2 regions of the Mesorhizobium sp. P160219 genome follow, and region 2 is predicted to be linked to the other one. Evidence: predicted binding sites of a transcription regulator. Region 2 holds the regulator's gene; the other holds the start of a gene.
What was found. Region 2 encodes HrcA, which represses chaperone genes, less so after heat shock. Its sites were predicted from a motif close to GTTAGCACTCNCNNNNNGNGAGTGCTAAC; they were not measured.
Positions count from the first base shown of each region.

Region 1: a site for HrcA is predicted at 13,260-13,288, ahead of groES (co-chaperone GroES). Genes of this name have one in related genera too.

Region 1 is NZ_JBYNWG010000001.1:2,036,361-2,052,210, reverse strand. It holds gene AC3EMP_RS09920 (acyl-homoserine-lactone synthase) at 1-580, opposite strand, end outside; gene AC3EMP_RS09915 (LuxR family transcriptional regulator) at 673-1,398, opposite strand; gene panC (pantoate--beta-alanine ligase) at 1,492-2,355, opposite strand; gene panB (3-methyl-2-oxobutanoate hydroxymethyltransferase) at 2,352-3,212, opposite strand; gene AC3EMP_RS09900 (NUDIX hydrolase) at 3,375-4,343, shown strand; gene nadA (quinolinate synthase NadA) at 4,411-5,385, shown strand; gene AC3EMP_RS09890 (L-aspartate oxidase) at 5,382-6,926, shown strand; gene nadC (carboxylating nicotinate-nucleotide diphosphorylase) at 6,923-7,777, shown strand; gene bioB (biotin synthase BioB) at 7,870-8,883, shown strand; gene AC3EMP_RS09875 (8-amino-7-oxononanoate synthase) at 8,880-10,031, shown strand; gene bioD (dethiobiotin synthase) at 10,028-10,663, shown strand; gene AC3EMP_RS09865 (adenosylmethionine--8-amino-7-oxononanoate transaminase) at 10,663-11,928, shown strand; gene AC3EMP_RS09860 (beta-ketoacyl-ACP synthase III) at 11,925-12,908, shown strand; gene groES (co-chaperone GroES) at 13,341-13,637, shown strand; gene groL (chaperonin GroEL) at 13,701-15,365, shown strand.
Region 2 is NZ_JBYNWG010000001.1:827,534-843,383, reverse strand. It holds gene AC3EMP_RS04215 (hypothetical protein) at 177-326, shown strand; gene AC3EMP_RS04210 (thiol-disulfide oxidoreductase DCC family protein) at 506-931, shown strand; gene AC3EMP_RS04205 (hypothetical protein) at 993-1,247, shown strand; gene AC3EMP_RS04200 (RidA family protein) at 1,210-1,596, opposite strand; gene AC3EMP_RS04195 (YciI family protein) at 1,905-2,273, shown strand; gene AC3EMP_RS04190 (RNA polymerase sigma factor) at 2,281-3,525, shown strand; gene AC3EMP_RS04185 (glutathione S-transferase family protein) at 3,534-4,160, opposite strand; gene cysK (cysteine synthase A) at 4,344-5,318, opposite strand; gene AC3EMP_RS04175 (LysE family translocator) at 5,496-6,113, opposite strand; gene AC3EMP_RS04170 (hypothetical protein) at 6,292-7,197, shown strand; gene AC3EMP_RS04165 (PQQ-dependent sugar dehydrogenase) at 7,222-8,571, opposite strand; gene AC3EMP_RS04160 (hypothetical protein) at 8,681-8,881, opposite strand; gene hrcA (heat-inducible transcriptional repressor HrcA) at 8,918-10,003, opposite strand; gene rph (ribonuclease PH) at 10,159-10,875, shown strand; gene AC3EMP_RS04145 (VOC family protein) at 11,066-11,476, shown strand; gene rdgB (RdgB/HAM1 family non-canonical purine NTP pyrophosphatase) at 11,476-12,123, shown strand; gene hemW (radical SAM family heme chaperone HemW) at 12,123-13,280, shown strand; gene AC3EMP_RS04130 (hypothetical protein) at 13,352-13,720, shown strand; gene AC3EMP_RS04125 (low molecular weight protein tyrosine phosphatase family protein) at 13,724-14,029, shown strand; partial or broken gene AC3EMP_RS04120 (EamA family transporter) at 14,235-14,369, shown strand; gene AC3EMP_RS04115 (hypothetical protein) at 14,449-14,634, opposite strand; gene rsmI (16S rRNA (cytidine(1402)-2'-O)-methyltransferase) at 14,808-15,716, shown strand; partial or broken gene AC3EMP_RS04105 (YraN family protein) at 15,709-15,850, shown strand, end outside.

The DNA.
Region 1 (15,850 bases), 1.2 Mb from region 2:
CCCTGCTGCGGATGCGCAAAAGGCTCGCGTGGGAAATCTCGAGAAACCCAGCCACCGCCTCCGTTTTGCCGACGCACTTGGGTTCTCCGATGCGCGACAATGGCCACGTAGCAAGGCGGAGGATCCGCTCCATGCGCGTGTCCGTCACCGTTACGATCCGGGTCAGATCCTTGGCCAAGCCGAACTCGATCATGCCCGCGAAGAGCTCGTAGGTCGCCTGAGCCAGCCCGCCCGCTGCCTTGGGCGCCGACGGAGGAAGATCGAGCGCGAAACGACTGCTCTCCCATATGTCGGTGGTCGAGGGCACGACGTCAGCACCCAGCAGCACCGGGAAGGTGTCGCGCAACATTGTGGGTCCGGTGCTGGGCAAAAGACGCACGCAACCGCGAATTCGCCAGTCGGATCCTTTGAGGAGCAGATAGACAGGCTTGAGAGCATCAAACGGATCGGATTCCATCTGGTCTTCGGTATCAACTTCCCAATCGAGCCTTTCCTTGAACACCCGAAACCTGAGCCCGTGCATCTCTTTGAGCTCGCCTGCAAAATCACTGTAAAAGTCTGGTGCTATCAGTTGCATCATGGTCGCCTCCATGTGGGATGTGTTCCCGCCATCGAAGGGCAAAGCTGACAGCGATGCAGCCTGTAGAGGTTTACAGGTATCGTGGCTGAGAATCAGGATCTCGTCAGGCCGGAGGCAGCCATTCGTGCAACGGCTTGGTTGATCGTTCGAACGCCAAACTTTGCCTTGGCGTTTTCCAGATGAAAGGTCACGGTGCGCTTTGAGACGCCGAGAAGCTGGCTAGTATCCCAAGCCGACTTGCCGCGCGCCGCCCATTTCAGGCACTCGAACTCCCGCGGGGTGAGCGTTACACCATCCACCACGCGATGATCGGCGAGCCTTCGCCGGACATGGATATGAAAGTTGATGGCCACCAGCTGCAATGCTTTTTCGTAACGTGCCAGTGACCGCAACAGAGGCGGACGGGACTCGTCGGAAGCAAAGGTCAGGGCAGCAAACCGGCCGAGATGATCATGCATGGACATCGTCAGGCCGCCGCAGATGCCAAACTCAGCCGCACTCTCTAGAATTTGTTGCTGCGAATTCGGCAGACCGTGCCGAGCGCGATCCACACCCCAATCGAATGTATCCCAGCCTTGCAGCCCGCGCAGGATGACCGGATCGAGACTGTGGTACCGCTGTTGCAGATAACGTGACGTCCAGGATGAAGGATAGTTTGAAATCAATTGGGGGGCGTCGCCGGAGGCTGACGGGTAGGTGAAATAGGCGAATAGCGGGAAGTCGAAGCCGGCTGCAGCGGAGGCCATTGCCTCACCGAGATCGGCAGCATCAACACTTGCAGACAGTTGCTCGACGAAGTTCTCAAACACGCGATGCATGTGTCCTGTGCGTAACCTCCGTAACGCTCAATGCCAGGCAGAGACCTTGTTTTAGATGATCCCGGACGAATACGGCGCGTGCCGAGAACGTGGCTAATCTGTTGAACCAATCCGAAATAGTCTGACGTTGTCTATGAGCCGTGTGCCGCCGAGCCAGGCGGCGGCAAGCAACCGTGCCGGTCGATCGAGGCTCGTTATCGGGTGCAGATCTGCCTCATCGCGAAGTTCCAGGTATTCGACCTCGCGATAGCCTGCAGCCAGAATTGCTGCGCGAGATTCTGCAAGCGTTGGCAGGATGGGTGAGCCGCGCTCAAGCCGCTCAGCCGTCTTGAGCAGGACCGATGATAGCTTGGGAGCAACAGCGCGTTCCGCTGGCGAGAGCCGCACATTGCGCGATGATAGCGCAAGACCGTCGGCTTCACGGACTGTCGGACAGGCAACAATGGTGATTGGAATATCCAGATCCCGGGCCATGCGCCTGACCAGGTGAATTTGCTGAAAGTCCTTTTCGCCAAAGAAGCCGAAGTCAGCGCTGGTCTGCAGGAAGAGCTTGGCGACGACGGTCGCCACGCCGTCGAAATGCCCCGGCCGGAATGTACCGCACAGGCCTTCGCTGACACCGCAAACCGAAACGGTGGTGGCGAAGCCCGCCGGATACATCTCCTCTGCATCTGGCGCATAAAGCAGGTGCGCGCCAACCGATGCCAGTTTGGCGGCATCCTCGTCCTCGGTGCGGGGATACGCGGCAAGATCGGCCTGGCTGTTGAATTGCTTCGGGTTGACGAAGAGCGTCACTATCACACGGTCTGCCTTCTCGAGTGCAGCGCGCACCAGGCTGAGATGGCCCTCATGCAGGACGCCCATCGTTGGCACCAGGGCTATCCTCACACCTTCGCAGCGCCATGCGGCGACGCTTTCGCGAAGCTGGTCAACGCTCCTGACGATCGGCACGCTCACGCTGCTTCTCCGCTCTTGGTGGCGTCCGTGTCGGCGGGCTTGGGCGCATCGGCAAACACATGCTCTGCGGCGGGAAACTGGCGCTCCTTCACCTCGCGCGCATAGGAAGCGATCGCAGCCGCAGCCGCCTCCCGGAGTTCAGCATAGCGCTTGACGAACTTGGGCCGGAAGTCGCCGAAGAGGCCCAGCATGTCGTCGACGACGAGAATCTGGCCGTCACAGGCTGCCGAGGCACCGATGCCAATGGTCGGGGTCGCCACCTCCTTGGTGATCCGGCGGGCGAGCGCCTCAGGAACCTTCTCCAGGACGACCGCAAAGGCGCCCGCTTCGCCCACCGCAATTGCGTCGCGCCTGATGCGCTCGGCATCCCCGCCCCTGCCCTGTACGCGGTAGCCACCGATGGTGTTGATGGCCTGCGGCGTCAATCCGACATGGGCCATGACGGGCACGCCGCGTGCGGCGAGGAAGCCGATCGTCTCTGCCATCGCTTCGCCGCCTTCGAGCTTGACGGCCGTGCAGCCGGTCTCGGCCATGACGCGCGCGGCATTGCGGAAAGCCTGCTCTGGGCTTTCCTCGTAGGAACCGAACGGCAGGTCGACCACCATCAGCGCCTGCTTGATGCCACGGCGCACCGCCTGGCCGTGCGTGATCATCATCTCCAGCGTGACGCCGAGCGTCGAGGGCAGGCCGTGGAGAACCATGCCGACGCTGTCGCCGACGAGCACCACATCACAATGGGGATCGACAAGCCGGGCGACTGGGGTGGTGTAGGCGGTAAGGCAGACGAGCGGCGTCCCACCTTTGCGCGAACGAATATCCGGCGGTGTGATCGCCCTGGTGTCACCATAAGCGCTCATGGGACCCTCCTTCCCCTACGTTACCAGCTGCGGCTGTCGCCTTTGGCACATTTTTGTGCAGGTGCGAAGAGCAAAAAAATGGCCATGCAGCTGCGGGGTGTTGACGTGCCAATTGGCACGCTTACACTAAATCGATTAAGGTGCCCCCGAGTTGGCCAAATAATGGACGATCAGGCAATAGGACTCAGGAAAGACAGAGCCGCCGGCAAGGCCGACAACGTCAAAGTGGACTTGATCGCCTTTGTGGTCGCCGTAAACGGCAGTCAACCCTGTGTCCTCACCATCGGCCAGGCGGACACCTTGCCCTCCGGTCCCTTTGCGCTTGAGCACCGATCGCTGCAATCCGGCTTGAGGGGGTGGGTCGAGCAGCAAACCGGCCATCGGCTGGGGTACATTGAGCAACTCTACACGTTCGCGGATCGGGATCGCATCGGCGCCGAGCGCCAGCAGCGCGTCATCTCCATCAGCTATCTCGCATTGACGCGCAAGGAACAGGCAGCGGGCTCGCCCAAGTGCGGATGGCAGAGTTGGTATGAATATTTTCCATGGGAGGACCACCGCTCCGGCACGCCTGCGGTCGTGCTGGACGTTCTGCGGCCGCGCCTGATCGAATGGGCAAACGGGGTTGGCGATTCGGCCACGCGACGTGAACGCTGGCAGCGGGCGACGATAGCCTTTGGCTTCGACGACCGCCTTTGGAACGAGGAACTCACGCTTCAACGCTATGAGTTAGTCTACGAAGCAGGCCTGGTCCAAGAGGCCGTAAGAGGGCGGGACGCAGGACCCCCGCCGCTGGTGCCCAGCAAGTCCATGGTCGCCGATCATCGCCGCATCGTGGCGACCGGCATTGCGCGGCTGCGCTCCAAGATCAAATACCGCCCAGTCGTCTTTGAGCTGATGCCGCCGGTCTTCACGCTTTTGCAGCTGCAGCGAACCGTGGAGGCGCTCGCCGGCAGGCTCATCCACAAGCCGAACTTTCGCCGACTGATCGAACAGCAGGAGCTGGTCGAGGAGACCGGAGAGGCCACCACTGAGACCGGCGGCCGGCCAGCGAAGCTTTTCCGTTTCCGCCACGCCGTTCTGGACGATAGACTCATCGCCGGGACAAAATTGCCGCTGGCGCGGGGTTGACATCCCTTATACTCACAGCAAGTATATGCTGGTTATTTTCAGTTAGAGTATAAGCGGGAGGGGGTCGATGGGCGCCATGCTGCCTACGGCCGCGTTGCTCTACGAGCGCGTCCGACGAGTGATCCCGCCGATTGAATGGCCGGCTTTCGCCGAGGATATCGAGGCGATCCTTGCGCTGAAGCGCGAGCGCAACGCGATCATCCTGGCGCACAATTATCAGACGCCCGAGATCTTCCACTGCGTGGCCGACATCGTCGGCGACAGCTTGGCACTAGCCCGCACGGCTGCGACGGTCGAGGCGCAAGTCATCGTGCTGGCCGGCGTCCATTTCATGGCCGAAACGGCCAAGCTCCTCAATCCGGGCAAGACCGTGCTCATTCCGGATCTCAGCGCCGGTTGCTCGTTGGCGGACTCAATCACGGCAGAAGACGTGCGCTTGATGCGCCAGCGTTATCCCGGCGTTCCGATCATCACTTATGTAAATACGTCCGCCGAAGTGAAGGCCGAGTCGGATATCTGCTGTACATCCGGCAACGCCAAGGCGGTCGTCGAATCCCTTGGGGTTCTCCGGGTGATCATGTTGCCGGACGAATATCTGGCCCAGAATATCGCCGCCCAGACAGATGTGCAGATCATCGCCTGGAAAGGGCGTTGTGAGGTGCATGAGCGCTTTTCACCGGCCGACATCCGCGAGTTGCGCGAAAGCCATCCCGGCGTGGTCGTGCTCGCCCATCCCGAATGCCCGCCCGACGTCGTGGCTGAAGCCGATTTTTCCGGCTCGACGGCTGCCATGTCCGACTATGTCGAAAGGCAAAGGCCGCCACGTGTCGTGCTGATGACGGAATGCTCAATGAGCGACAACGTCGCGTTAGCCCACCCAGAGGTCGAGTTCATCCGGCCCTGCAATTTGTGCCCGCATATGAAGCGGATCACGCTTGCCAACATCCGCACGGCGCTCGAGCAGAACCACCATGTCGTAACCGTCGAACCCGGGATCGCCGGGCGCGCGCGGCTAGCGGTCGAACGGATGCTGGCAGTTTGAGCGCCGACCCCCGCAGCTTCTTCGGGCGGCCCATCATCATCGGCGGCGGCATCGCCGGACTGATGACCGCGCTTCAACTGTCGCCGGAGCCGGTGCTTCTTCTGTCAAGGTCGCTGCTGGGAGCTGACAACTCGAGCACCTGGGCCCAGGGGGGCCTGGCTGCAAGTTTCGGCGAAGACGACGATCCGGCAATGCACCTGGCCGATACGGTTGCCGCCGGGGATGGTCTCTGCGACAGAGACGTGGCGAGCCGCATCCTCCAAGCCGCGCCTAAGGCCATAGAGGGGCTTGCGGGCTTTGGGGTTCGCTTTGACCGCACGCCGGAAGGATCACTGTGCCTCGGATTGGAGGCCGCACACAGCCGACGTCGCATCGTTCATGCGCATGGGGACGGCACCGGGCGTGAGATCATGCGTGCGCTGATCGCGGCTGTGCGTTCCACTCCGTCGATAGTTGTCGTGGAGGGCGTGGAAGCGCGCCGGCTCGCCGTGCGAGAGAATGCGATCCGAGGCGTCTGGGCGAGCTGTTCGATCGCACCTTTCTTCTTCGGCTCACGGCGGGTCGTCCTCGCCACCGGTGGCATCGGGGGACTGTTTCTCGACACCACGAACCCTTGGGGCAGTTGCGGACAAGGCCTTGCGCTTGCGGCCCGCGCTGGAGCTGTCCTAGCCGACCTCGAATTCATTCAGTTCCACCCGACCGCGCTTGACGGCCCAGAACGCCCTATGGCGCTGGTCAGCGAGGCTGTGCGAGGCGAAGGTGCTGCCCTGATCGATGAAACCGGCCAGGCTTTTCTCCAGAGCGTGCCCGGGGCGGAACTTGCGCCTCGCGATGTCTTGGCCCGCGCCGTGTGGAACCATCTTGCGGACGGCCACCATGTTTTTCTCGATGCCCGACAACGGCCAGGCCCGGCATTCGCTCGACATTTCCCGACAATCGCATCAGCCTGCCTTGGAGCGGGCATCAATCCCGCGCGCGATCTCATCCCCATTCGTCCGGCCCAACACTACCACATGGGTGGCGTTGCCGTGGACAGCTCGGGCAGGACCTCCGTCAAGGGGCTGTGGGCCTGCGGCGAAGTCGCTTCGACAGGACTGCATGGCGCCAACAGGCTCGCCAGCAATTCCTTGACGGAGGCAATCGTGTGCGCCCGCTGGGTCGCTGAAAGCGTCGCCGGAACGCCTGCGCGCAGAACAAGGCCTGCGTTTGCGAACGTTTACCCACCGCCCGCTCCGATAGCCGTGCGCGTTTTTCTGTCGCGCGCACTCGGCATCGTCCGGGATGGTCAAGCGTTGAAAGCAGCCGCGCGTGCCTTATTGCCGCTCGCCGAAAGCAAGGATGCGGCCTCGGATCCGGCGGCTGTCGGGCTAATGATTGCTGTTGCCGCCTTGTTGCGCGAAGAAAGCCGCGGCGCTCATTACCGGACAGATTTTCCTCATCATGCGACTGCCGCCCGACGGTCCGAAATCACGCTCGAAGCCGCCTTGGCGGCTGCGCGGGAACTCGGACACTCGCCAAGCTCCGAAGGTGCAAAGGGATGATGCTCTCACCGCTCCCCACGGTCCTGCTTGAGCCGCTTGTACGGGCATCTCTTCTTGAAGACCTTGGCAGAGCCGGCGACTTGACCACGGACGCCATCGTCCCGAAGGAATGCCAAGCGGGAACCGTGTTGGTGGCGCGACAGTCCGGAGTTGTCGCCGGCATCGATCTGGCGATGCTCGCTTTCGGCTTGATTGATCCCGGTGTCGAAATCTCCGTGGAGCGGGCAGACGGCTGCAATGTCGTGGATGGAGAGGTCATTGCATCAGTGGTTGGCCCGGCCCGGGCCATTCTCACAGCCGAAAGGACGGCACTCAATTTTTTGTGCCATCTGAGCGGCATCGCCACAGCAACGGCATCGATCGTCGCTGCGGTTCGTGGATATGGCGCGAAGATCGTCTGCACCCGCAAGACGACGCCCGGATTGCGGGCAGTCGAAAAGTATGCCGTGCGCGCAGGTGGCGGGTCCAATCACCGCTTCGGCCTGGACGATGCAATTTTGATCAAGGACAACCACATCGCCATCGCAGGCGGCGTCCGGCCAGCGCTCGAGCGAGCACGAAGAGCGGCCGGTCATCTCGTCAAGATCGAAGTCGAGGTCGATACTCTGGCCCAGCTGGAGGAGGTACTTGGCTTCGCTCCCGATGCGGTTCTGCTCGACAACATGTCCCTCCCCGATCTTCGCCGCGCCGTCGCAATGGTCGGTGGCCGCGCTATCACCGAGGCTTCTGGCGGGATCACGTCGCATACAGCGCGAGCGGTTGCCGCGACCGGCGTTGATCTGATTTCGGTCGGCCGACTTATCCACAGCGCGCCGATCCTGGATATCGGCCTCGACCATCGGGGCTCATGATTGTCTGAGTAACGAACAGGATTGGGTCAACTGTCCTTTCCGATCATCATAGTCAGATAGCAAAGACCCGCAAGACAGACCGGAGGAACAGCATGGAGATGCAAACGACAAGTTCAACGCAGACATCGCCGCACGCTCAATCGCCTGACCCGCCTGACGCTGGAGCGTGGACCCTGGAAAAGGCTCAGGCACTTTACCATGCCCCCTTCAACAATCTCCTCTTCCTGGCGCAGACCGTGCACCGCCAGAATTTCGATCCAAACAAGGTCCAGCTCAGCCGGCTGCTCAGCATCAAGACCGGAGGATGCCCGGAGGATTGTGGCTATTGCAGCCAGTCGGCGCGTCACGAAACCGGGTTGGAGGCGTCCAAGCTGATGGATGTCAGGCGCGTCATCGCCGAAGCGACCAAGGCGCGTGATGCCGGCGCCACCCGTTATTGCATGGGCGCGGCCTGGCGAAACCCCAAGGCGCGCGACATGGATGCGGTGGTGGCGATGGTCGAAGGCGTCAAGGCGCTGGGCCTGGAGACCTGCATGACACTCGGCATGCTCGATCTTGAGCAAGCCGCTCGACTGAAGCAGGCGGGTCTCGACTACTACAACCACAACATCGATACGTCAGAACGCTACTATAGCGAGATCATCGGTACGCGGAGCTTTGCCGAGCGGCTCGAGACGCTCGAGCACGTTCGCAAATCCGGCATCAAGGTCTGCTGTGGAGGCATTGTCGGCATGGGCGAGGAGCCGGTGGACCGGATCGACATGCTGGTGACGCTGGCCAATCTCCCGGAACATCCGCAAAGCGTTCCGATCAACATGCTGATCCCGATCGCCGGTACGCCGCTTGCAGACGCCAAGCCCATTGAGCCGATCGAATTCGTGCGCGTGATCGCGCTGGCGCGCATCATGATGCCGAAATCGCATGTCCGTCTGTCCGCCGGCCGCACCGCGATGACCGACGAGATGCAGGCGCTGTGCTTTTTTGCCGGCGCCAACTCGATCTTCTTCGGCGACACGCTGCTGACGGCGGACAATCCCGGTGAGGACAAGGATACCCTGCTGTTCCGGCGCCTTGGCATCGATCCGATGGAACTCGAGGCGCAATGAACGGGGCGCTGCTTGCCCGTTTTGATGCGACCTTGCAGGGACTAGCGCGCAAGGACCGGCTGCGGACGCTTTCGCCCCGCGCCGGGCTGGACTTCTCGTCGAACGACTATCTCGGGCTGGCCGCGTCCAGAAGACTTGGCGATGCGGTTGTGGCGGCGATTGCGCGGGGCACGCCGGTTGGCGCCACCGGGTCGCGGCTGTTGCGCGGCAATGCACCGGAACACGAGCAGCTCGAGGCAGATGCGGCGGCATTCTTTGGAGCCGACCGCGCGCTGTTCTTCGGCAGCGGCTACATCGCCAACTTCGCTCTGCTGAGTGCCCTGCCGCAGAAGGGCGATCTTTTGGTCCTCGATGAGCTCGCCCATGCCAGCATGCATGAGGGTGCGCAGGCCGGGCGCGCACAGTTCGTGCTGGCCGCGCACAACGACGCCACCGCTGTCGAGGATGCGATTACACGGTGGCGCGTCGCAGGCGGCATGGGATGCGTCTGGATCGCGGTGGAAAGCCTTTACAGCATGGATGGCGACTGCGCGCCTTTGGAGAGCCTGGTCGCGCTTGCCGATCGGCACGGCGCATTCATCGTCATTGATGAGGCGCATGCCACCGGCGTCTGGGGATCGGACGGCCGGGGGCTTGCCGCCGCTTTCGAGGGCCGCGACAACATCATAGCGCTCCACACCTGCGGCAAGGCGCTCGGCGCATCTGGTGGGCTCGTGACCGGGCCGAGGGCACTGTGCGAATATCTGATCAACCGTTGCCGGGCATTCATCTACGCGACCGCGCCATCGCCACTGATGGCGGTCGTGGCGCGCGAGGCACTCGCAATGCTCGCCGACGAGCCTATGCGGCGTGTTCAGCTGCATGAACGCGTCGCCAGCGCCGGCCGGTTGGTCAATCGCTGTGGTGTGATACCAAGTGGCTCTCAGATCCAGCCCTTAGTAATCGGCGATGTCAGGCGCACCATGACGGTGGCGGCGCGCCTGCAGGCCCGCGGCTTCGACATACGCGGCGTTCGTCCTCCGACCGTGCCCGAGGGCACGTCGCGGCTGCGCATCTCACTGACGCTCAATATTGGCGAAGCCGACATTTCCGCCATGGTCGAGGCGCTGGTCGAGGTGTTGGCCGAAACATCACCGGAGGCGATATGACCCAACGCATCGTCATCACCGGAACGGATACCGGAGTTGGCAAGACCGTGTTTGCGGCTGGGCTCGCCGGTTTGCTGGACGGCTTTTACTGGAAACCGGTGCAATCGGGCCTCGACGGCGAGACCGACAGCGAGGTTGTCGCGCGGCTTGCCGGCTTGCCCTCAGAGCGCGTGCTGCCGGAAGCCTACCGCTTGCGGAGCCCGCTGTCGCCGCATCGTTCGGCCGAGATCGACGGCGTGGCGATCAAGGCTGCCGATCTTGCTTTTCCCGTCCTACCGACGCCGCTCGTCATCGAAGGCTCCGGCGGCCTAATGGTGCCGCTCAACCGGCGCACAAGGTTAATCGACATCTTCGCTGAATGGCGGCTGCCCGTTATTCTGTGCGCCCGCACCACACTCGGCACCATCAACCACACCTTGCTATCGGTCGAGGCGCTCCGCGCCCGCTCCATCCCGTTGGCGGGCATCGCTTTCATCGGCGATGAGATGGCCGATACGCAACGGACCATCGTGGAATTCAGCGGTGCCCCGCAGCTCGGCAGGCTGCCGCACCTCGATGTGCTGACGGGGAAAACACTGAGGGACGCAATGGTTGCCGGCTTCGCCTTCGCCTCGATTACTGGAGGTGACTGATGTCGCAGTCTCATGTGTGGCATCCCTTCACCCAGCACGCACTCGAGAATGCGATCCCAGAAATCGTCCTGACTGAGGGCGCCTATCTCCACAGGGCCGACGGCGCCCGCATCCTGGACGCCATCTCCTCCTGGTGGGTCGTCACACATGGCCACCGCCATCCCCGCATCATGAAGGCAATCGAGACAACCGCGTCGAGCCTCGACCAGATTATCTTTGCGGGCTTCACGCACGAGCCGGCAGAGCGCTTGGCCAAGGCGCTTGTCGGCCTAGCTCCCGCTGGACTCGACTGGGTGTTCTATTCCGACAGTGGCTCGACCTCAGTCGAAGTCGCGCTGAAGATGGCGCTCGGTTATTTCCGCAACATCGGCGCGCCGCGCTCGCGCATCGTCGTCATGGAGCACAGCTATCATGGTGACACGATTGGAACGATGAGCGTCGGTGCGCGTGGCGTGTTCAACGCCGCCTATGAACCCTTGCTGTTCGAGGTCGACATCATCCCCTTTCCGGCCGCGGGGCACGAGCAGGAGACGCTGGATCGTTTCGAGGCTGTGACCCGCGATCGACGAGCCGCAGCCTTGATCGTCGAGCCGCTGGTGCTGGGCGCCGGCGGCATGCTGATGTATCCAGCATCGGTTCTGGCCGAATTGAAGAAGATCACTGAGGCCTCCGGCTCGCTGCTGATCGCCGACGAGGTGATGACCGGCTGGGGACGCACCGGAACCATGTTCGCCTGCGAGCAGGCATCGATTTCTCCAGATATCCTGTGCACCTCCAAAGGCTTGACCGGCGGCACCATCCCGCTGGCCGTAACGCTTGTCACCGATGCCATCTTCCGGGCGCACTATTCCGAGGACCGGAAGAAGACGTTTTTCCATTCGAGCTCCTACACCGCCAATCCGATTGCCTGTGCGGCAGCACTCGCCAATGTCGAGATCTGGCGCGACGAGCCAGTGGCCGGGCGGATCACGGCCTTGAGCGTGATGCAGGCCGTCGGGCTGCAACGCTTTCGGGACAATCCATATTTTGCCGACTGTCGAGCCACGGGAACGATCGCGGCGCTCGACCTGCGAACCGGTTCAGCAGGTTATCTCGCCGAGATTGGTCCGAAGCTGCGCGCTTTCTTCCTCGAGCGCGGCCTACTTGTGCGCCCGCTCGGCAATGTCCTCTACCTTCTGCCACCCTATTGCATCGCAGGCGACGAGCTCGAACGACTATATGACGCCATCGAGGAGGCCGGGGAACGCTTCGGGTCAAGGCCATGAGCAAGTCGTCGCGCATTCTCGGACTTGGCCATCACGTGCCTGGGCGCAAGGTGGCCAATGCCGAGATCGAGAGCAATCTCGGCCTCGAGCCGGGCTGGATCGAAAGGCGTACCGGAATCCGTTCGCGCTTCTGGGCAACGGACGAAGACACGCTGTCGGGTCTTGCCACCCGGGCTGGCGACATGGCGCTGGTGAACGCCGGTATTGCGCGCCACGACATCGGTCTGCTGTTGCTTGCCACCTCGACGCCCGACCATCTTCTGCCGCCAAGCGCGCCGCTGGTCGCACACAAGCTTGGCCTTGGCCGCGCAGGCGCGGTCGATCTGACCGGCGCCTGCGCCGGCTTCATCTATGCGCTCATGTTTGCGGACGGGTTCACCCGCCTGCATGGCAAACCAGCGCTGGTCATCGCCGCCAACATCCTCAGCCGCCGCATCAATCCAGCCGAGCGCGCGAGCTCAGTCTTGTTCGCCGATGCCGCCGGCGCCCTGGTGATCGGTCAGTGCGATGATGCTGATCGGGGCATTCTCGGTGCCTCGGTGGCTTCGGACGGCTCGCGCTACGGGCTGATCCAGATTCCCGCAGGAGGAAGCAACACGCCGTTCCATGGCGACCTCGACCTCGGGCAGACCCGGATGACGATGACCGACGGGCCCCAAGTGTTCGCAAAGGCCGTCGAGATGATGACCGATTGCTCGACAGCCGCGCTAGCCACTGCGGGAGTGCGGCCACACAATGTCGGCCGGTTTGTGCCGCATCAGGCCAATACTCGGATTTTCGGCGCGGTCGGAAGAAACCTCGGCATTGCGGACCAAGCAATTGTCAAGACGATTGCCGAATACGGCAACTCTTCGGCCGCGACGGTCCCGCTGTCGCTCTCGCTCGCCAACCAGATGAAGCCATTCCAGCCAGGAGAGAAAATCCTTCTGGCGGCGGCGGGTGCGGGTCTCAGCGGCGGCGCTCTCGTGGTTGGAATCTAGCCGGCCGGCTCACGCGCGCAGGATTGGTCATGAATGGCAATAGGAGCAACAGAACCAATGCCAAAAAATGGCCTTCTGAAGCTCGACATGACCAAGCTGACGCAGCACGACCCGTGCGAGCCTCTGGATGAGTTCAAATGCAACACCCGTTGCACCAATCGTACCATCTGAATAAAGCTCAATTACAGAGGGTGAGCCGCCCCATATATGTCGGATACCCGACATTGTTCACATAAAAGGCTCGATGCTTACACGCTCTTTGCTGGCTGCTCTTTGCTGTCTTCTCTTTTCTCTTTGCTCTTTGCTCTTCCGTCTTGACTAGCAGGAGCCTGCGGCTTATCTCATTGCCGCGTTAGCACTCGCTTCGGCTGAGTGCTAGGCATGCTCCGGCAACGGAGCACCGTTCAACATCCGCACCAAGGAAATCCAAAAATGGCAAAGTCGAATTTCCGGCCGCTGCATGACCGCGTGGTCGTACGCCGGGTCGAATCCGAATCCAAGACCGCCGGCGGGATCATCATCCCGGATACGGCGAAGGAAAAGCCGCAGGAAGGCGAGATCATCGCCGTCGGCTCCGGCGCTCGCGACGAAGCCGGCAAGCTGGTCCCGCTGGACGTCAAGGCCGGCGACCGCATCCTGTTCGGCAAGTGGTCGGGCACCGAAGTCAAGCTCAATGGCGAAGACCTTCTGATCATGAAGGAATCCGACATTATGGGCATCATCGGCTGATTATCGGCCTCACCGTCAACTGAATTTCGGGCTTGATCGCAAGCCCCTGCCAGGAGCTAAAAAATGGCTGCCAAAGACGTAAAATTCTCCCGCGACGCGCGCGAGCGCATGCTTCACGGCATCAACATCCTCGCCGACGCGGTGAAGGTGACCCTCGGCCCCAAGGGCCGCAACGTCGTCATCGACAAGTCGTTCGGCGCACCGCGCATCACCAAGGACGGCGTCACCGTCGCCAAGGAAATCGAACTTTCCGACAAGTTCGAAAACATGGGCGCGCAGATGATCCGCGAAGTTGCTTCGAAGACCAACGACATCGCCGGTGATGGCACCACGACCGCGACCGTCCTGGCGCAGTCGATCGTCCAGGAAGGTAACAAGGCCGTTGCCGCCGGCATGAACCCGATGGACCTGAAGCGCGGCATCGACCTGGCCGTGACCGAAGTGGTCGCGGCTCTCGGCAACGCTGCCAAGAAGATCAAGACCTCCGAGGAAGTTGCCCAGGTCGGCACGATCGCCGGCAATGGCGACGAGTCGGTCGGCAAGATGATCGCCGAAGCGATGCAGAAGGTCGGCAATGAAGGCGTCATCACGGTTGAAGAAGCCAAGACCGCCGAGACAGAGCTGGAAGTCGTCGAAGGCATGCAGTTCGACCGCGGCTATCTCTCGCCCTACTTCGTCACCAACGCCGACAAGATGGTTGCCGAGCTCGAGGACGTCTACATCCTCCTGCACGAGAAGAAGCTGTCCAACCTCCAGGCCATGCTGCCGGTTCTCGAAGCCGTCGTGCAGACCTCCAAGCCGCTGCTCATCATCTCGGAAGACGTCGAAGGCGAGGCTCTGGCCACGCTGGTCGTCAACAAGCTGCGCGGTGGCCTGAAGATCGCCGCCGTCAAGGCGCCGGGCTTCGGTGATCGCCGCAAGGCCATGCTGGAAGACATCGCCATCCTCACCGGTGGCCAGGTCATTTCGGAAGACCTCGGCATCAAGCTCGAGAATGTCGGCCTCAACATGCTCGGCCGCGCCAAGAAGGTGTCGATCTCCAAGGAGAACACCACCATTGTCGACGGCGCCGGCAAGAAGGACGAGATCCAGGGCCGCGTTGCCCAGATCAAGCAGCAGATCGAAGAGACCACGTCGGACTACGACAAGGAGAAGCTGCAGGAACGTCTGGCGAAGCTCGCGGGCGGCGTCGCGGTGATCCGCGTCGGCGGCGCGACGGAAGTCGAAGTCAAGGAAAAGAAGGACCGCGTCGATGACGCCCTCAACGCGACCCGCGCGGCCGTGGAAGAAGGCATCGTTGCAGGCGGCGGCGTCGCACTGCTGCGCGCTTCGGCCAACATCAAGGTCACCGGCGTCAATGCCGACCAGGCTGCCGGCATCAACATCGTTCGTCGTGCACTGCAGGCTCCGGCCCGTCAGATCGCTTCGAACGCAGGTGCGGAAGCTTCGATCGTTGCCGGCAAGATCCTCGACAACAAGGGCGCGACCTACGGCTACAACGCCCAGACCGGCGAGTATGGCGACATGATCGCCATGGGTATCGTCGATCCGGTCAAGGTCGTTCGCACTGCCCTCCAGGACGCGGCCTCGGTCGCCGGCCTGCTCGTCACCACCGAAGCCATGATCGCGGAGGCTCCCAAGAAGGAGTCGGCTGGCGGCGGCATGCCTGGCGGCATGGGCGGCGGCGGTATGGGCGGCATGGGCGGGATGGGCGGTATGGATTTTTAATCCAGCCCCTATCAACTTACAGCGGACAGGGCGGCAGCAATGCCGCCCTTTCCTTGTGTGCCGAACATGATCGAAACCTTGGAGTGCGTCCCGAGGATCTCGTTCGAGCCTCACCGCATGGTCGAGAATTAGGATCTTGTCTGATCGAGCAATTCGCGGGCTCAACCTGGTCAAACCGGCGCCCCCTACGAACTGCCCGATCCTTGAGCATTCCGCTGCGCCACAATCACGATGATTCATTCAGTTGGTAGCTATTGGCGGTGAATCATGAGGGGCATTGAGGAGCGTGGCAAGGCGCCCATCTCGGCATTTAACTCCATCGAGCGTGATATCAGGGACAATTCTCTCATCGGAACCGGCGGCTGGCGTTGAAGGACCCGGTGAATCACCCTGATCTATAGTGGAGCAGACGCGCTCTGAGCCTCAAGAGCGTTTCCTCCTCTGAGTATCCTTGATCTGCCGCTGGACATTCTCGTTGATATTGC
Region 2 (15,850 bases):
AAGTCACAATGCCGGAAATGGCGACGAACCACACCGAAAGACCCCCAAACAGCCGCATTCCGGCCACGAAGCATGGGGTTTTCGACCAAAGATTAACATCGTGTTCACCGACTATTCACGCCTCGACGCTATGATCCCCGCAATCGGACGGGACATCCGAAAATCGGGACAGGGACTTGAGTAAAATGAAATTCTGGGGCCACATTGCCGGCTATGCCGCCGCCATCCGCGAGTTCATCGCGCCGACCTATCGGCCGGAGCGCTACTACATGCGCGGCCCGGGTCCGGCCTGCGCCCGTCGCGGCAGCTCGCTCGGCGCGCATTGATCATGACATTCGAAACGCGTCACGACAGCCGGATCTGCAGACCGGAGGCCGATCCCCGCGCAACCACCTATCGCGCCGAGCGCCCCGCGCTGGCCGCGAGAAGCCGTGCGACAACGCCGCGGCTTTGATCCCGCTGCCGGCGGGCTTAGTGTCCGAAGACACAAGCTGCCGGACGTCCCGTGACTTCTTCTCCTGAACCCTTCGATGCCAGCCAGCCATTGATCGTTTTCGACGGCGTCTGCGCGCTGTGCTCGGGCTTCGTACGCACGGTGGTCGGGCTCGACCGCAAAAACCGCTTCCGCTTCGCCACGGCGCAGTCGCCCTTCGGCGAGGCGCTGTTCCAGAGATACGGGCTGCGCACCGACAGCTACGAGACCAATCTGGTCCTTGTCGGCGGCGCTCCCTTCATCCGGCTGGACAGTTTCATCGCGGTGATGGCCGAACTCGGCTGGCCGTGGCGGGCGGCGAAGGCCCTGCTGCTCATCCCGCGCCCCTTGCGTGACTGGCTCTACGAACGCATCGCCAAAAACCGCTATGCCACGTTCGGCCGCAAGGACAGTTGCGAGATCCTGTCCGCCGCGATACGTGCGCGCGTGATCGGCTAATCGCATGTCACCCAAAAGTGACCTCGGTTCCGGGAACGACATACGCAAAAAGAGCGGCGCCATGAGGCTTCTGGTCGTTGGCGGCTATGGCATTTTCGGCGGCCGCATCGTGCAATTGCTGGAGAGCGAGCCCCGCCTGATCCTGCTCGTTGCCGGGCGCTCACTGGCCAAAGCCGAGGCCTGGTGCAACATCCGCACCGGCGCGGCGGCGCAACTCGTGCCGGCGCGCTTCGGTCGCAATGGCGACCTCGCGCAAGGCCGGCCTGTTCGTTCGCGCCTCAGTCCGGCAGCGCCGCGACGGCGACGATCTCGATGACGATGTCTGCCTGGGCAAGCGCTGCGACGCCGATTACCTCCGAAGGCGGCGGATTGTTGTCGCTGCAATGCTTCGGACAATGCTCGGCGAAAAACGCGTCCAGCACGTCGAGACGAAAATTAGGCGAGCTGAGGACGCCGCCGTCGGGAAATGGCCCTTTGACGAAAAAGGTCAGCCTGATGAGATGGTCGAGCCCGCTGCCAAGTTCTTCCAGATCCGATTTGATGTTGCCGAGAACTTCCCGCCACTGCGCCGCGGCATCGCCGGCGAAGCCGCCACCCTTCTTGCCGGCCGGATCGTAGTCAGCCGATGTCGCGGTGTTGCCGCAGATAGACGGTGCCTTTCGCACCGCTGACGACCGTGCCTTTGCCCCATGGCATCAACCGGCCGTTCTTGAATTTCTTGTGGGTCACGAGTTCCATTCTCTCTCCCATGCCTCGTGTGACGTGCCCGCCAACGACATAGGATAGTGCTGGGCGGAGCCACGGCCAGTCCGCTGCCGGTCATCCGCCAGCAGACGGAGGAACATCTGGTCCTTGCGAAATCTCCTGGCGGAGGCGAAAGTTTTTTTCTGAAGCCTGTCGAAATCGGCCGCCGCCGCGCGACATACGTCTGGCCCCGCTAGGACGCGGCCTTCGAAACCACGGGAGAAGACCCATGCGATACATGCTTTTGATCAACAGCGACGAAGCCGCGCAGGCGAACACGCCAATCGAGAAGGCTCAGCAGATGAGCGCAGCATATGCCGCCTATACCGAAGCGTTGAAGAAATCCGGCGCATGGCTCGCCGGCGAACGGTTGCGCCCGACCCAGGCGACCACCTCGGTGCGGATCACAGACGGCAAGACCAACGTGATCGACGGCCCCTATGCCGACACCAAGGAGCAGCTTGCCGGCTTCTACATGATCGAGGCGGCCGATATCGATACCGCCATCGACTGGGCGGCGCGCTGTCCGGCGGCGAGCGCCGGCACGGTCGAGTTGCGGCCGATCTGGGAAATGGCCGACTACATGCCCAAGAAATGACACCGTGATGGACAATCGCCCGGAGATCGCGCGGGCGGCGGCCGAAGCGGCCGCCCGGCAGAGTTACGGCAAGCTGGTCGCCTGGCTAGCGGCGCGCACCCGCGACGTGGCCGGCGCCGAGGACGCGCTGGCCGAGGCCTTCGCCGCGGCGCTGGAGCGCTGGCCACAGACCGGCGTGCCCGACAAGCCGGAAGCATGGCTGGTGGCTGTGGCGCGCCGGCGGCGCGTCGACGCGGTGCGCCGTCGGCTGACCAGCGAGGCGAGCCGCGACCATCTCAAGCTGATGGCCGAGGAGATGGAGGCGAGCATGGAAGACGAAGACCTGCCCGACGAACGTCTCAGGCTGATGTTTGCCTGTGCGCATCCGGCGATCGAAGCCAGCGTGCGGGCGCCGCTGATCCTGCAGACCATTCTGGGTTTCGACGCGGCGACGATCGCCTCGGCCTTCCTGGTTTCGCCGGCGACGATGGGCCAGCGTCTGGTGCGCGCCAAGAGCCGCATCCGCGAGATCGGCATTCCGTTCCGCGTGCCGGATCGCGCCGAACTCGGCGACCGGCTGGAAACGGTGCTGGAAGCGATCTACGCGGCTTTCGCCGAAGGCTGGACCGACCCGGCAGGGACCGAGACGAGAGCGCGCAATCTGGCGACCGAAGGCATCTGGCTCGGGCGGCTGGTGGCATCCCTGATGCCGGACGAACCGGAAGCGCTCGGCCTGCTGGCGCTGATGCTGTTTGCCGAGGCGCGGCGCCCGGCGCGGCGCGATGCGGCTGGAGATTATGTGCCGCTCGCCGACCAGGATTGTCTTCTTTGGGATCACGCGCTGATCGACGAGGCCGAGGCGCTGCTGGGCCACGCCGCCACCATTGGCGTCATCGGCCGCTACCAGCTCGAAGCGGCGGTACAATCGGTGCATGCGACGCGGCGACGGATCGGCCAAACCGATTGGGCGGCGATCCGTAACTTCTACGATGCGCTGTCGGCGATATCAGGCTCGCCGGTGATTTCGATCAACCGCGCCGTGGCGATTGCCGAGGGCGAAGGGGCGGCGGCAGGACTGGCGGCGCTCTACGTGCTGGGCGACGACAAGCGGCTCAACGACTACCAGCCCTACTGGGCCGCCCGCGCCGGCCTGCTGGCCAGGCTCGGCAATGCGGCGCAAGCGGTCGAAGCCTATGACCGGGCGATCGGCCTTGAACGCGACCCCGCCGTGCGCCGCTTCCTGCAGGCGAAACGGGCGATCCTGCGAAATTGAAGCGTCGTTCAGGCCGGCCACATCTCATGCGCGGTGTTGAGCCGTTTCATCAGCGGATGCGCGCGCAGCGCCGACCATAAGCGTTCGATGTTCGGCCAGTCGGCCCGCGCCTTGTCCATGTCGGGGTGCCAGGCCACCAGCATGACGAGGTAGATGTCGGCCAGCGACATCGCGTCGCCGACCAGCCAGCCGCGCCCCTCGAGGGCTGCATCGACAATGGCGAAGCCGCGGTCCATCTCGGCAATGGCTGCCTGCTTGACGGCTTTCTTGCCGTCGGCATCGGTGGTGTAGCGATGGGCATAGTAGAGGCGCAGGATGGCGGGGTAGAGCACCGACGACATGAACGCCATCCAGCGCAGGAAACCGGCGCGATCCGGGGATCCGGCGGCCGGTGCCAGACCCGCCTCCGGATGGCGCTCGGCAAGCAGGATGCAGATCGCCGCCGATTCGGTTATCGATTGACCGTTGGGCAAGGTCAGCACCGGAACCTGATTCAACGGGCTGATGTCGAGGAAAGCCGGGTCCGGCGGATCCTTCTTGGGCACATCGATCTGGTCGAATTGCGCGTTTGCCAGCGCCAATGCGGCCTCGACGACGAAACCGCCACTGCCTGGGCGCGTGTAAAGTCTGTACATGAATGTCCTCCCCGGCCCACGCGGGCCGTTGGAGATTTGCACCGGCAGAGCGCCGCGCTCAAGCGGGTCGGCCCGGTGCCACGCGGTATTTTGTGCGGTCCAGACGGAGCAAGTGCTGGAGGTGTCGGCGGGACAGAAGGAGGTACGGATCGCTACCTATCCGTCCTTCCCGCTCCGCGAAAACTAAGCGCCCAGCCCGTCGAACAGGATCGTCGACAGATAGCGCTCGGCGAAGGACGGGATGATCACCACAAGGTTCTTGCCCTTGTTCTCCGGCCGTGAGCCGACGACGATCGCCGCTTGCAGGGCGGCGCCCGACGAGATGCCGACCGGCACGCCTTCGAGGCGGGCGACGAGGCGGGCATTGGCGACCGAATCCTCGTTGGAGACCTTGACGATCTCGTCATAGATCAAGGTGTCGAGGATCTTGGGCGCAAAGCCGGCGCCGATGCCCTGGATCTTGTGCGGGCCGGGCTGGCCGCCCGACAGCACCGGCGAGGCCTCGGGCTCGACGGCGACGACATGCACCGAAGGCTTGCGCTGCTTCAGCACCTGGCCGACACCGGTGATGGTGCCGCCGGTGCCGATGCCGGCGACGAAGATGTCGACCCCGCCATCGGTGTCGTTCCAGATCTCCTCGGCGGTGGTGCGGCGGTGGATCTCCGGGTTGGCCGGGTTTTCGAACTGCTGCGGGATGACGGCGTCGGGCAAGGTGGCGGCCAGCTCGTCGGCCTTGGCGATGGCGCCCTTCATGCCTTTCGGCCCTTCCGTCAGCACCAGTTCGGCGCCGAGCAGCGCCAGCATCTTGCGGCGCTCCACCGACATGGTTTCGGGCATGGTCAGGATCAGCTTGTACCCCTTGGCGGCGGCGGCGAAGGCGAGCGCGATACCGGTATTCCCGGAGGTCGGCTCGATCAGCGTCGTCTTGCCGGGTTTGATCCGGCCCGACGCTTCCAGCGCCTCGATCATCGAAACGCCGATGCGGTCCTTGACCGAGGCGATCGGATTGAAGAATTCGAGCTTGGCAAGAAGGTTGGCAACGACGCCCTTCTCCTTGGCGAACTTGTCGAGCCGCACCAGCGGCGTGTCGCCGATCGTCTCGGTGATCGAGTTGTAGACACGGCCGCGGCCGGGCACGCGCGCGGAAGGCTTGTTCATTGGTTTCGCTCCCAAATCAGATCAGGCAATTGGCGTCGGCGGACAGAATAAGGCTTTCGCCCGCGCAAGATAGGCTGCCGGCCGAAAATATCGAGTGGGCCGCTTGCTGAAAACGCTTGCCTTCCGAAGCCGCATTTCCGGATGGACCGATCGGCGGAATGAATTGCCTGAACCGATCTACTGACGTGCGGCAATGGCTGCGGCCGCGCCCACCATGAAGCCGGCGGCCGTGCGGTTCAGCGCCTTCAGCGCGCGCGGCGATTTCAGGAACCAGCGCGCCTTGGCGGCCAGCGCCAGATAGGGCACAAGCACCACGAAGAGCACGATAACGGTGAGCGCGACCAGGATGCCGTAGTCGGCGAGCGTGATGGTCTTCAGGTCGACGATGGTCGGCGTGATGGCGAGGTAGAAGATCATCGTCTTCGGGTTGCCCAGCGTAACGGTGAGCCCGGCAAGGAAACTCGAAACCAGGCCGCCCTTGCCTTTCCTGGCCTCGACAGTCTCGGGCGTGATCCCGGCCGTCCAGAAACGCCAGCCGAGGAAGGCGAGATAGGCGACGCCCAGCCATTTGATGGCGAGAAACACCATGCCGAAGCTTTGCGCGACAAAGGCAAGGCCGAGCACCACCGCGGTGAGATAAATGAGGTCGCCGAGCATCAGGCCGAACGACATCGCCAGCGACGAGCGGAAGCCGGAGCCGAGCGCCCGCGCCACAAGCGCGGTGACGCCGGGGCCGGGAATGGCGGCGGCGATGCCCAGCGCAGCACTATAGGCAAGGAAGCCGGTGAGGGTCATGACGGTCGCACCTCGTGAAACGACTCTGATGCCATGAAAGCCTGCAACGGCAAAACGGATTCGATTGCGCCAAGCAGGACATGAAAGCCGGTCATCATCGCCTGAAAGCGAGAGATGGTTCACTTACGCCCCGAAGGCGGTCGGCTATCTCGCATGGCTCCGAACGGCAGGAGCACCCATGTTAGCCAAACGACTTCACATCCAGCTCATGAAGTGGATGCCCAACAACTATTCCGAAGCACGCGGTCACGTCCACGAGCTGGAATGGTATCTGTGGTTCGAGGGGCGTCAGGCTTTCAGCCTGTTCGACAAGGGCGATAGCGATGTCGTTCCGCAGGCTGGATATTTTACCGACAGCCGGAACCATGGCGCCCACCCCGTTCGTCCGATGATCTATCCGCTGGTCGTCAACAACCGCTTCAAGGTGCGGCTGGTGGCGATCGAGCGTGACGGACCGCAAAAGATAGACCCCGACGACACCGCCAAAGGCGAATTCTACATCGACCTCGACACCAAATATCCGCCGGTCTCGGACTGGCGCATCATTGCTGCCGATCCGCGCAATACCGACCTCAACGTGGAAGCGTCGTTCCAGCTGCAATGGCTGGACTATGTCGATACCGCCGAGATTGCCGAGGATGGCCCGCCACGCATCATCGACAAGTCCAACTATCCCTATCCCTGGGGCGCCAATGTGATGGTGTTCGAGCACTGGCTCGGGCTTGGCCGCAAGGCGCCGCTCAAACTCATCGACCCGAACCGCGCATCGCGCCGCGAATACTGGATGATCAATGGCAATGCGGCCCGGCGCATGGTGCAGGACCTCTATCGCTTCAACGTCAACCAGCTTGGCGTCGCCAACGACACCATCAGCAGTGTTTACGTGCCGAAGCTCAATGCCGGCCACGTCACGGTGACGCTTTACGAACACGATTTCAGCGACGGCCGCTTCGCGCAAGGGGCGAAGAAGTCCTTCGGCTCTGTCGGCCTCTTCAATCTCAGGGATACCGGTTTCGATGACCGCGTCTCATCGGCCGAGGTGATCCATACCTATCCCAAGGTGATCCATCGGGACGTGCATTAGGGCCGGATTGCGCTGTTCGCCGGCTCAGGATGGGCCATCGACATGAGTGATGCGCCAGATGGTGCCGTTGCCATCCTCGGTGACGATAAGCGCGCCGTCCTTGGCCACCGCGACGCCGACCGGCCGGCCCCAGACGGCGTCGTCGGAGAGGACGAAGCCGGTGATGAAATCCTGGTACTCGCCGGTCGGCTTGCCGTCGCTGAATCTCAGCCGCACCACCTTGTAGCCGGTCCTCATACCACGGTTCCAGGAGCCGTGCAGGGCGACGAAGGCGTCACCCTTGTACTCTGCCGGGAAATTGCCGCCGTCATAGAAGGCGACGTTGAGCGGCGCCGAATGCGCCTGCATCAGCACGTCGGGCACGGTGACGGAGCCGGCGAGGTCTGGGCGCGCGCCCTCGTGACGCGGGTCCTCGTTGGCGCCGATATAATACCAGGGCCACCCATAGAAGGCGCCATCCTTGACTGAGGTGGCATATTCGAACGGCACATCGTCGCCGAGACCGTCGCGCTCGTTGACGACACACCACAGCGCGCCGGTGGCCGGCTGCACGGTCATGCCCGAACAATTGCGCAGGCCGGTAGCGAGGATGCGGCCATTCTTGCCGTCGGGGCCGAAGGCCAGCACGTCGGCACGGCCATCCTCGGAACCCCAGGTGGCGCCGAGTGGCTGTGATTTTGCCCAGGCGCCAAGGCCGCCCTTCGGTGCCTTCTGCATGCCCTCCGCGACGTTCGATCCGGAGCCGACCGAGAGATACAGCGTCTTTCCGTCCGGCGAGAAGGCGATATCGCGGGTCCAGTGGCCGCCGGTAGGGATGTCGGAGACAATCGTCTCCGGTTCGCCGGAGGCTTTAAGGTCGCCGTCGCGATAGGCGTAGCGGACCACGCTGTCGTTGTTGGCGACGTAGACCCATTGCGGCTTGTCGCCAGGCGGGTAGAAGGCGATGCCATAGGGCTGGTTGAGATTGTCGGCAAAAATGCCCTCTTCGGCCGGCTTCGCGCTACCCTTGGCCAGCCGATAGACGCGGATCTGGTTGGCGTCACTGTCGGCGACGAACAGGTCGCCGTTCGGCGCCACGCGCACGACCCGCGGATTGGAAATGCCGGAAGCAACCAGTTCGGCCGAAAACCCAGGCGGCAGGACGGGCTTCGCGCCCTCGGGCCGATCGCCAAGGCCGGCGCTGTTGGAGGCGGATTCGGTGATGTTGGGCTTTTGCAGATCATCCGGCTTGATCAGCCGGCGCACACCTGGCTTGTCGGCCGTCCAGTCGCCGAAAGCGTCTTTGCCGGTCAGCAGCGGTTGATCGGCCTCCTGGGCGAAGGCGCTGGTGGCCAGAAGCAGGGCAAGGCCTGCCAAGCCGGCAATCCGGATCATGCTGTTCTCCTCGAACTCGCGCCGGTCGGCGCGTCATGCACAAGGGAGATATTGTGCGGCCGCCGCAAAAGAGAAGCGTGCGCGCGCGCAGATTCGACGAGAGAACCGCTCAACTTTCCTCTTCGACGTCGAGATCGTCGTCGAGACGCTTTTCCAATGCGACGAGATCTTCCGGCAGCGGCAAGCCCATGGCGCGCATTTCGCGCAGTTTTTCGCGCAGCTGCTCCTGGATTTCGTGCTCGTCCTCCGGCTGGTTGACCATTTCTTCGAGCAGCATGCTGATCTGGGCCTTGAACGATTCAAGCGCCATTCTGCGCCCTCCTTTACGGTGATCCCGGCTTTCGAATTATCTTAACATCCGGGTAATCAATTGCGCAGTGTAGTCGACCATAGGCACGATGCGGGCATAATTCAGCCTGGTCGGGCCGATGACGCCGAGCGCGCCGACGACGCGGGCGTCCTTGTCGCGGTAAGGCGCCACGACCAGCGACGAGCCGGAGAGCGAGAACAGCTTGTTTTCCGAGCCGATGAAGATCCGCACGCCGGGGCCGTCCTCGGCGAGGTCGAGCAGCTGGATCAGCCCGTCCTGCGTCTCCAGATCCTCGAACAGGTGGCGCAGCAATTCGATATCGGCCTGGGCGGTGACGTTTTCGAGCAAATTGGCGCGGCCGCGCACGATAAGGCGCGCCGGCAGGCCGCTATCGGCGCCGGCCCACACCGCCAGGCCTTTCTCGACCAGATCCTGCGACAGCGTGTCCAGCGCTGCCCTGGTCTCGTCCTTGATGCGGGCGATCTCGATGCGCGCCTCGGCGAGCGTGCGGCCCCTGATATGGGCGTTGAGGAAGTTGGAGGCCTCGTGCAGCTGCGAGACGGTGATGCCGGCCGGCAGGTCGACGACGCGGTTCTCGACATCGCCATTCTGCGACACCATCACCGCCAGCGCCTTGGTCGGCTCGAGCTGGATGAACTCGATGTGCTTCAGCGCCACCTCGTTCTTGGTGGCGAGCACCAGGCCGGCGCCGCGCGACATGCCCGACAGCATCTGGCTGGCCTCGGTCAGCATGTGTTCCAGCGTCGCGCCCGAGCCGGAGGCGCGCACCTGCGCCTCGATGACCCGGCGTTCCTCGTCGGAGAGATCGCCAAGCTCCATGAAGGCATCGACGAAGAAGCGCAGGCCGGTCTGGGTCGGCAGGCGCCCGGCCGAGATGTGCGGGGCATAGATCAGGCCGAGATGCTCGAGGTCGCTCATCACGTTGCGGATGGTGGCCGGCGACAGCGACGACGGCAGGATGCGCGACAGGCTGCGCGATCCCACAGGCTCACCGTCCTTCAGATAGGATTCGACGATGCGCCGGAAAATGTCGCGCGAACGCATGTCGAGCGATTGCAGCGCGGGCGCCAGCAGACTGGGTTCGGTGACTGCCTTGGTCATTCGAGCCAAAAACCTCCGGCTCAAGGATATAGACTTCCATCGCCCCCGCGCAACCCGGCGTCTGTGCCAGATCGCCCGGCCTTTTCCTTTGCGCCATGGGCTGCATGCGTCTACAAGCCGCCGACGCAACCGTAAAAGAACAGAAAGAGGCCTCGATGCGCCCTTCCAAACGCCAAGCCGACGAAATGCGCGCCATCTCGTTCGAGCGCGGCGTCTCCAAACACGCCGAAGGCTCGTGCCTGGTGAAATTCGGCGACACGCATGTGTTGTGCACGGCAAGCCTGGAGGAAAAGGTGCCAGGCTGGATGCGCAATTCCGGCAAGGGCTGGGTGACGGCGGAATACGGCATGCTGCCGCGTTCGACCGGCGAGCGCATGCGCCGTGAAGCCTCGGCCGGCAAGCAAGGCGGCCGCACGCTGGAAATCCAGCGGCTGATCGGCCGCTCCTTGCGCGCCGTTGTCGACCTGCAGGCACTGGGCGAACAGCAGATCACCGTCGACTGCGACGTCATCCAGGCCGATGGCGGCACCCGCACGGCCTCGATCACCGGCGGCTGGGTGGCGCTCTACGATTGCCTGCGCTGGATGGAAGCGCGGCAGATGGCCAGTGTTGCCAAGGTACTGAAGGACCATGTCGCGGCAATTTCCTGCGGCATCCATGACGGCCAGCCGGTCATCGACCTCGACTATATCGAGGATTCATCTGCCGGCACCGACGCCAATTTCGTCATGACCGGCAAGGGCGGCATCGTCGAGATCCAGGGCACCGCCGAGGGCGAGCCGTTCTCGGAAGGGCAGTTCGCGGAGCTGATGGGCCTGGCAAAGAAGGGCATTCAGCGGCTGGTGAGCTTGCAGCAGATGGCTGTGGCCTGATTGAATTTAACGTGATGACGTCGGCGATCCTTCACACCCCCCTCTGGCCTGCCGGCCATCTCCCCCGCAAGGGGGGAGATCAGAGGTCGCTACCGTTTTCGCCAACCATCAACGTTGAGACGCCGAAAGCGGAACTGCCAATCTCCCCCCTTGCGGGGGAGATGCCCGGCAGGGCAGAGGGGGGTGCCTGATGCAACCCTCCGCTATTCTTGAGTCAGCGCTTTACGTCACGGATCTCGCCGCTGCCGAAGCCTTCTACTCCAACGTCCTCGGCCTCCCTCTCCTCGGCAAGGTCGACGGCCGCCATCTCTTCTTCCGCTGCGGCCCGGGCGTGCTGCTGGTCTTCAACGCCGAAGCCACCAAAATCCCGCCGGCGCCCGATGCGCGGCTGAAAGTGCCGCCACATGGCACGGTCGGCGAGGGCCATCTCTGCTTTGCCGCAAGTGCGGATGAACTCGCACAGTGGAAGGCGCAACTTGAGGCGAAAAACATCGCCATCGAAAGCGAATTCGAATGGCCGCAGGGCGGGCGTTCGATCTACATACGCGACCCCTCGTGCAATTCGATCGAATTCGCCGAGCCAAGGATCTGGGGCCTTTGATGCATTCTCTCGATGGAAAGAAGATCGTCGTTGCCAGCCACAATGCGGGCAAGCTGCGCGAATTCGCCGATTTGATGGGTCCGTTCGGCTTCGAGGCGAAGTCGGCCAAGGACTACGGCCTGCCGGAACCGGAGGAGACCGGCACCACCTTCGAGGAAAACGCCTACATCAAGGCCTTCGCCGCGGCTAAGGCGACCGGCTTGCCGGCGCTGTCGGACGATTCGGGCCTGTGCGTCGACGCGCTCGACGGCGCCCCCGGCGTCTACACCGCCAATTGGGCCGAAGCTCCCGATGGCAGCCGCGACTTCAGCATGGCCATGCAGCGCACCGAAGTGGCCTTGCAGGAGGTCGGCGCCGCCAAGCCAGCGCAGCGCAAGGGGCGGTTCGTCGCCGTCATCTGCCTGGCCTTCCCCAATGGCGAAGCTGAATATTATCGCGGCGAAGCTGAGGGAACGCTGGTGTGGCCGCCGCGCGGCGAACTCGGCTTCGGCTACGACCCGGTGTTTTTGCCGGACGGTTTCGAAAAGACGTTCGGCGAGATGAGCGCTGAGGAAAAACACGGCTGGAAGCCCGGCCAGCCGACGGCGCTGTCGCACCGCGCCCGCGCCTTCCAGAAATTCGCCCGCGCCAGGTTAGGCTCAGCTTAATGTCGCTGGACCGCAGCCCGGGCTTCGGCGTCTACATCCATTGGCCGTTCTGCGCGGCCAAATGCCCGTATTGCGACTTCAACAGCCATGTCCGTCACCAGCCGGTCGACCAGGAGCGCTTTGCCCGCGCCTTCGAGACCGAGCTGAAGACCATGAGCGAGCGCACCGGGCCGCGCGAAGTGACCAGCATCTTTCTCGGCGGCGGCACACCGTCGCTGATGCAGCCGCAGACGGTGGCGGCGGTGCTGGACGCCGTGGCGAAGAATTGGACGGTGCCCGACGGCATCGAGGTGACGCTGGAAGCCAATCCATCTTCGGTAGAGGCCGAGCGCTTTCGCGGCTACCGCGCCGCCGGCGTCAACCGCGTGTCGCTCGGCGTGCAGGCGCTGAACGACAAGGATCTGCGCTTCCTCGGCCGGCTGCACAATGTCGACGAGGCGCTGCATGCAATTGGCCTGGCACGGGACATATTCCCAAGACTTTCCTTCGACCTGATCTACGCCCGCCCCGGCCAGACGCTGGACGACTGGCAGGCGGAGCTCGAACAGGCGATCGGCCATGCCGCCGACCATCTGTCGCTCTACCAGCTGACCATCGAGGAAGGCACGCCGTTCCATGCGCTGCATGCGGCGCACAAGTTTACCGTTCCCGACAATGACCGGGCCGCCGATCTCTATGCGCTGACTCAGGAGGTCACCGCGGCGCATGGCCTGCCGGCCTATGAGATTTCCAACCACGCCAGGCCGGGCGCCGAGAGCCGGCACAATCTGACCTATTGGCGGTATGGCGAATATGTCGGCGTCGGACCGGGCGCGCATGGCCGCTTTATCGAGAACGGCCACCGCACCGTGACGATCGCCGAGCGGATGCCGGAGACCTGGGCCAATCTGGTGGAGGCTAGGGGCCATGGCGTCACCGGCGGCGAGATCCTGACGCGCTCCGAAGAGGCCGACGAGTTCCTGCTGATGGGGCTGAGGTTGGCCGAAGGCATCGACCTTTCCCGCTACGAGGCGTTTTCCGGGCGCGGCCTGTCGAGCGCCCGGCTGACCGTGCTGCAGGATGAGGGGCTGGTGGCGCCGATCGGCAATGCCAGGCTACGCGCCACGCCAGCCGGCATGATCGTGCTCGATGCCGTGGTGGCGGATTTGGCGCGGTGAGCCCACAGGGCAAATGGCCGGGCTGTTGGACGATTTATCGGCTTGAGCAAGGATGCTAGAAAGTCGACTTGTTGAACCGCTGGCGTGCCAGCGCCGCATCCGAGGTGACTCCTGCGATGACGTTCCTGATCCACGAGACCTTGATGACATTGAACACGGATGATGTGTTCGAGTTTGGATTGACCGAAATCTTGAGACCTCCAGAGCAAGACGACCTCTTTGAGGCTCAGGCGATTTTCATCAGGAACGCAACGGTCACATCGAAACTAAAATTGACCCACTTGAGCGAATTCAGCGTTGTCCTCAGTTTCATAACATATATTGGAAATAAACTTCGCGGGATCGCCAAGGATGAGTTGCTCGAGTTTGATCTGAATGGACTCACATTTGATCAGTACATCCCTCTCAGCAAAAATCTGCGTAAAATCTGGGATGAGTAGTCGGTGAAGAACGTCCTGTTCGTCTGCAGCCAGAACCGCTTGCGCAGCCCGACCGCCGAGCAGGTGTTCTCCAAACGTAGGGATATCGAGGTCGAGTCGGCCGGCACCAATCACGATGCAGACACGCCGCTGACGCATGAGCTGGTCGCCTGGGCCGACATCGTCTTCGTGATGGAAAAGGCGCACCGCACCAAGCTGCAGAAGAAATTCAAGGAGAGCCTGAAGAAGGCCCGCGTCATCTGCCTCGACATCCCGGATGATTACGGATTCATGGATCCGGAGTTGGTGCGATTGCTGGAGGTGAGGTGACGCGATACCTGGGCTGACTGATGTGGTTGGGGCGTTCCACGCCCGCGTTCGCCATCCTCGGGCTTCACCCGGGATTTGCCGCGAGGTTAAGGCGCTGCAGCGGTTCAGAATTCTGCGCCGCTGCATCCTTCGGCAGAGGTCACGGAATGGATCATAGGGTCTGCGCCGCGTCACTTCGCTCCTTGCTTCGCCCTAGGATGACGATGTTGCACCGATCGACAAACTAAGCGTCGTGCTTGAAGCGGCGCTTGCCGCGGTGTTTCTCGGCATGCGCCTCTCCGGTCCGGGCCGGCTTGGCGTCGCTCTTGTCCCGGCGGACGCTGTTCTGGTCGTTCATCGGATGCGGCGGCGCGCCTTCGCGGGCGCTCTTCGTTTCAAGACGGGTGATGAAGATATCGAAACGATTGGGCATCGTACGGTCAGTGCTCCGTCGTGCTGTCCGGTTTGTTGTCCGAAAGCCTGACATTCGTCGGCAAGGCGGTGGCCGCCCGACTGGCCAGGCCGGTGTCGCTTTCGGCGAGCGCACGCTTGCCCTTTCGCGCAGTGAAGCGCTTGCGCTCGGCATAATAGGGCTCGAAAACGTCCTGCAATTCCAGGCTGTCCATCCTGTCCTCCTCCTCAAGAGACTCAGGTATTCAATCCGCCAGCCACGCTTTCGTTCCCCACTGTGGCAAAGACATGGCCGCCGGGTTACATCGGCGTCAGGTTTGGCTCGATGTTCGGGAGTTTTGCAACCCGGCGCGCGCCGTGCCAAACAGGGCGAAATGGAGAGACCCCGGTGACCGGCGAGAAGCGCAGCTATGTGATCGGGCAGACCGAGATCGCGGTCCGGTCGCTGGCGCCGGCGCTGTATCTGGTGGCGACGCCGATCGGCAACCTCTCCGACATCACGCTGCGCGCGCTGGAGACGCTCGCCGCCGCCGACATCGTCGCCTGCGAGGACACTCGCGTCTCGCGCGTGTTGCTCGATCGCTACGGCATCCGGCGGCGCACCACCGCTTATCACGAGCACAACGCCGGCGAGGCCGGGCCGAAGCTGATCGCGGCACTCGAGGCCGGGCAGAGCGTGGCGCTGATTTCGGATGCCGGCACGCCGCTGATCTCCGACCCAGGCTACCGGCTGGTCGGCGAAGCGCTGGAGCGCGGCCTGCGCGTGGTGCCGATCCCCGGCCCATCGGCGCCGCTGGCGGCGCTGACGGCGTCGGGCCTGCCGTCCGACGCCTTCCTGTTTGCCGGGTTTCTGCCGGTGAAATCAGGGCAGCGGATGACAAAGCTGGAAACGTTCAGGGCGGTGCCGGCAACGCTGATCTTCTTCGAGTCGCCACGCCGGCTGGCCGAAACGCTGGTCGCCATGGTCGAGGCGTTGGGCGGCGCGCGCAAGGCCGCCATCGGCCGCGAGCTGACCAAGACTTTCGAAGAGATGCGGACGGGAACGCTGCAGGCGCTGGCCGATTATTATGCGGCGGCCGATACGCCGAAGGGCGAAATCGTCATCTGCGTCGGGCCCGCCGAGATCAAGGCCGACCAACCCGCCGACATCGACAGGCTGCTGCTGTCGCTGGCCGCCGAAATGCCGGCGTCCAAGGCGGCGGCGGAAGCGGCGAAGATGACAGGCGGGCAGAAGCAGTCGCTCTACCGCCGGCTGCTGGAACTCAGGGATGCGGTTGGAGAAGGCGAAGGTGGCTGAGCGCCCGGCCGCCAGCCGCCAAAAAGCCTATCGGCGCGGCCATCGCGGCGAGTGGCTGGCGGCGGCGGCGCTGATGCAAAAGGTTATCGCATCCTCGCCCGCCGGCATCGCACCCGCTTCGGCGAGATCGACCT